DNA from 2 places in the Psychrobacillus sp. FSL K6-1464 genome. Region 1 is predicted to be linked to the other one. Evidence: a T-box and tRNA genes for the amino acid it is inferred to sense, from the RefSeq annotation. Region 1 holds a T-box; the other holds one or more tRNA genes.

Region 1 (2,467 bases):
TAGTTCTTTTTACCACGACGAATAATCATAAACTCATCTTCTAACCGGTCTTCCCCACTTACTACATATGCAACATCCGTAACTTTTTCTCCATTAATAGAAATAGCACCATTTGTTACATCTTCTCGTCCCTGGCGCTTAGATGGTGACACCGTAGCCTCAACTATGAAGTCAACAATAGATTTTTCATCTTTTGTCATCTCGACAGAAGGTACATCTTTAAATGCATCTTTCATTTCTGATGCAGTTAAGGCTTTCAAATTGCCACTAAATAATGCTTGTGAAATTCGAATTGCTTGATCCAATGCTTCTTGTCCGTGGATCAGACGAGTCATTTCCTCTGCTAAAGTTGCTTGTGCTTTTCTTAAATGGGCTTCGTTTTCAACGGTAACTTCTAAAGCTTCAATTTCTTTACGTTCCAAGAAGGTGAAGATTTTCAAGTATTTAATAACATCTGAATCTGCTGTATTAATCCAGAACTGATAAAACTCGTATGGGGATGTTTTCTTCGCATCCAACCAAACAGAACCTGATGCAGACTTACCAAATTTGGTCCCATCAGCTTTCGTTACTAATGGTATAGTAATACCGAAAGCCTTTGTATTGTCATCATGTGTTTTACGAATTACCTCTAAACCAGTAGTAATATTTCCCCATTGGTCAGAACCCCCTACTTGAACTCGGCACCCAAAATGATCGTATAGATGATTAAAATCAATTCCCTGAATTAGCGTATAGGCAAACTCAGTAAAAGAAAGTCCTGTGTCTAAACGTGAAGAGATAGAGTCTTTTCCCAGCATATAGTTAATGTTAATTAGTTTTCCAAAATCTCTCAGGAATTCAATAACATCCATAGAGCCGATCCAATCTCTGTTATTCACCATTTGTGCACCATTATCGGTATTGAAATCAAAAATTTGCTCCATTTGTTTTTTAATACCTTGAACATTCAAATCAATCTGCTCTGTTGTTTGTAATTGGCGTTCTTCTGAACGACCAGAGGGATCCCCTATCATTCCAGTTGCACCACCAACTAAAAGAATTGGTCTATGTCCATGCATTTGGAAACGTCTTAAAGTAAGAAGCGGCACAATATGTCCTATATGCATGCTATCTGCTGTAGGATCTACTCCACAGTATAATGATACTTTTTCCTTACTAAGAAGCTGTTCCATGCCCTCAGCATCGGTTTGTTGGTATAGAAGACCTCTCCAAGCTAAATCATCCAATAAATTCGTCATTAATATTGCCTCCTTAAAATAAAAAAGTCCCCACATGATAAAAAATCATGCAGGGACGCTTAATCAATTAGCGCGGTACCACCCAGCTTGAAGGAATTATTCCCTCCGCTTCAATCACCGTATCGTTGTGAGTACGTTTAACTCCAAGCCTGTAATTCGCATAATACACTGACTAGCTCTCACCAACCGCTAGCTCTCTTCACAGTATGTATAATTACTACTTCGGACTTTTCTTCGTTAAAATATATATCTATTTTACCTAATCTACATTGTATGTCAATAACTATCGTCTAACAATTAGGCTTATGGTATAATAATTCAAGATTTAGGGGGCGAGAACTGAATGAAGAAATGGCAAGAAAATATACAGAGATACAAAGAAAAAATTGATATGTGGGAGTCTACTAAATGGGCTAAGGGATTAAGAGTCTCTTCTAGTGTCATCTGGAATTTAAGTTTACTTCTTATGGTGGGTATTCTGACACTCGGAGTATTCGGTTTATCTGTAGGCGCAGGATATTTTGCTTCATTGGTAAAAGAAGAACCACTTCGTGGTAAAGATGAAATGCGCAGTGCTGTCTTTAACTATGAAGAGACATCGGAAGTTTACTTTGCCGGAGACGTGTATTTAGGTAAACTACGCACTGATTTAGAAAGAACGGAAACAAATCTATCAGAGGTTTCTCCTTATGTAATAGATGCAGTTTTAGCGACGGAAGATGAATACTTTGAAGTACATAAGGGAATTGTTCCTAAAGCAATTTTCCGTGGATTGCTTCAAGATGTATCTAACTCTGATACACAAACTGGTGGTTCTACATTAACTCAACAATTAATCAAAAACCAAATTTTAACCAATGAGGTTTCTTATGAACGTAAAGCAAAAGAAATACTATTAGCTATGCGCTTAGAACACTTCATGAACAAAGAAGAAATATTAGAAGCATATTTGAATATAATCCCCTACGGCCGAAATTCAAATGGACGAAACATCGCTGGAATTGAAACAGCGGCGAATGGAATATTCAATGTAAAAGCAAAAGATCTGACCTTACCACAAGCAGCCTACATAGCTGGTATTCCCCAAGCTCCATTTGCTTATACTCCTTTTAGACAAGGTGGAGAGATAAAAGAAGGAGAAGCTCTCCAACTTGGGATTGAACGGATGAAAATTGTTTTATTCCGAATGAATGAAACTGGTTATATTACGGATGAGGAATATAAGA
Region 2 (2,467 bases), 1.0 Mb from region 1:
TTCATTAATTGAACTAGCTTGTATTTCACTTCCGACCATTCGCTATCTATAATAGAGTAGACAACCGCATTTCGAACAAAACCATTAGATCGTATCCGTTCATTTCGCAGTATACCCTCTTTTACACCGCCAATTCGTTCAATTGCCCTTTGAGAAGATACATTTAACTCATCTGTTTTAAACTGAACACGAATTGTCCCCATTTGCTCAAAGCAATACTTTAACAATAAATATTTACACGTCGTATTTACGTGTGTACGCTGATACTGTTTCCCATAGTAAGTAGAGCCTATCTCGCAACTATAATTTGTCTGGTCTATTCCATAAATACGAGTGGTACCCATAATTTCTTTTGTTTCTGTATTTTCTACTACAAATGCAAGAGCTGTCCCCTCAACATTCATTTGGTGAATACCAACTGCCAACCACTTTTCTAGCTGTTGCTTGTTTTCTATTTTATTTAACATAAATTCAAAAATTTTGGGTTCATACAGTTCCCACAATGCTCCACTATCTGAAGTTAGTAATGGACGTAAGGTTACATCCCCATAGGTTAGTGTCTCAGTCAAATTGTACACCTCGCTTTTTATTTCATCATAAAGGAAAATGCACTATATTGAAAAGTATTTTCACCCACAAAAAAACTCTCTCAACTTTAGGTTGAAAGAGTTTTACTATATTTATGGAGCCTAGCGGGATCGAACCGCTGACCTCCTGCGTGCAAGGCAGGCGCTCTCCCAGCTGAGCTAAGGCCCCAATACTATTTGAAAAAGTTGGCTGGGGTACCTGGATTCGAACCAGGGCATGATGGAATCAAAATCCATTGCCTTACCGCTTGGCTATACCCCATTAAACTGGTGGAGGGGGACGGATTCGAACCGCCGAACCCTAAGGAGCGGATTTACAGTCCGCCGCGTTTAGCCACTTCGCTACCCCTCCAAAGCTAAATTTAAATATTATGGTGGAGGATGACGGGCTCGAACCGCCGACCCTCTGCTTGTAAGGCAGATGCTCTCCCAGCTGAGCTAATCCTCCTGGGTTTTATAAAATCTAGTACGTTATAGCATTCCATCTGGAAAAACTATTATACATTCTGTTGAAAGTATTTTCTTATTTAAATGAAAACCAGACAAGAACTATAATATCATATATCTGACATTAGGACAAGTTTTTTCCTTAAAATAAATTAATGAGAAGCTTCCAACCGGATTTGAACCGGTGACCTCTTCCTTACCATGGAAGCACTCTACCTACTGAGCTATGGAAGCAAAACAAAAAAATGGCTCCGAAGGTAGGACTCGAACCTACGACCAATCGATTAACAGTCGATTGCTCTACCACTGAGCTACTTCGGAACGTTTAATTATTTTAAAGTACAAGTATAATTATAGCAACTCTATTTAAAATTTCAAGCCTGTATTAAAAGTATATTTCAACAACTTATGTTACTCTAAAATATATCTTTGACTAGCATATATTTAGATTTTTTTTATGTTAATAAAACAGGAATTTATAAATTTTAATCGTTTGTATTCACTAATAGCTACTTAAGAAAAGCACGAAAAGTCGTTGCCGACTCTATCAATAACGTTTTTTGCACGCAGCATTAAAGTCTTCGTAAGCGACACTCGCTCGCTTCTCACGTATACCTACGCTTCTAGCCCTCTCTATTTTCTCAGTAACTGCCTGCAGCTTATTTTAATTCTGTAAACACAAAGAAGTCGTTACCGATATAACTCGGTAACGACTTCTTTTTGGTGCCCAGCGACGTCCTACTCTCACAGGGGGAAACCCCCAACTACCATCGGCGCTGAAGAGCTTAACTTCCGTGTTCGGTATGGGAACGGGTGTGACCTCTTCGCCATCATCACTAGACTTATTCGGCTTCCAATATACGGCGCATTGCGTTGTCAACTTCATTCGATCTGTCAGTCACGTACGTTAGTACGTTCCTTCCTTCTCTCACTTGTTTCCTAGCACTGCTTGTATCTTGAAACCCTCATAATAGAGTGCTTGTTCACTCAAAACTGGATAAACGACATTGTTACGTTAAACAAAATTTGGTTAAGTCCTCGATCGATTAGTATTCGTCAGCTGCACGTGTCGCCACGCTTCCACCCCGAACCTATCTACCTCATCGTCTTTGAGGGATCTTACTTACTTGCGTAATGGGAAATCTCATCTTGAGGGGGGCTTCGTGCTTAGATGCTTTCAGCACTTATCCCGTCCACACATAGCTACCCAGCGATGCTCTTGGCAGAACAACTGGTACACCAGCGGTGTGTCCATCCCGGTCCTCTCGTACTAAGGACAGCTCCTCTCAAATTTCCTACGCCCACGACGGATAGGGACCGAACTGTCTCACGACGTTCTGAACCCAGCTCGCGTACCGCTTTAATGGGCGAACAGCCCAACCCTTGGGACCGACTACAGCCCCAGGATGCGATGAGCCGACATCGAGGTGCCA

Evidence for each region. The T-box of region 1 lies ahead of tyrS (tyrosine--tRNA ligase). A T-box ahead of a tRNA ligase gene usually reads a tRNA of that ligase, here a tRNA-Tyr.
Region 2: it has a tRNA-Tyr gene. The T-box ahead of tyrS (tyrosine--tRNA ligase) is inferred to sense a tRNA for this amino acid. The anticodon was not compared.

What each region holds. Positions count from the first base shown of each region.
Region 1 covers NZ_JBBOOP010000001.1:2,471,234-2,473,700, forward strand. The annotation lists gene tyrS (tyrosine--tRNA ligase) at 1-1,241, opposite strand, end outside; T-box leader at 1,290-1,485, opposite strand; gene MKX39_RS12465 (transglycosylase domain-containing protein) at 1,585-2,467, shown strand, end outside.
Region 2 covers NZ_JBBOOP010000001.1:3,489,078-3,491,544, forward strand. The annotation lists gene MKX39_RS17730 (GNAT family N-acetyltransferase) at 1-578, opposite strand, end outside; tRNA gene MKX39_RS17735 (tRNA-Ala) at 684-756, opposite strand; tRNA gene MKX39_RS17740 (tRNA-Gln) at 775-849, opposite strand; tRNA gene MKX39_RS17745 (tRNA-Tyr) at 856-939, opposite strand; tRNA gene MKX39_RS17750 (tRNA-Val) at 960-1,035, opposite strand; tRNA gene MKX39_RS17755 (tRNA-Thr) at 1,196-1,268, opposite strand; tRNA gene MKX39_RS17760 (tRNA-Asn) at 1,281-1,355, opposite strand; rRNA gene rrf (5S ribosomal RNA) at 1,760-1,875, opposite strand; rRNA gene MKX39_RS17770 (23S ribosomal RNA) at 2,061-2,467, opposite strand, start outside.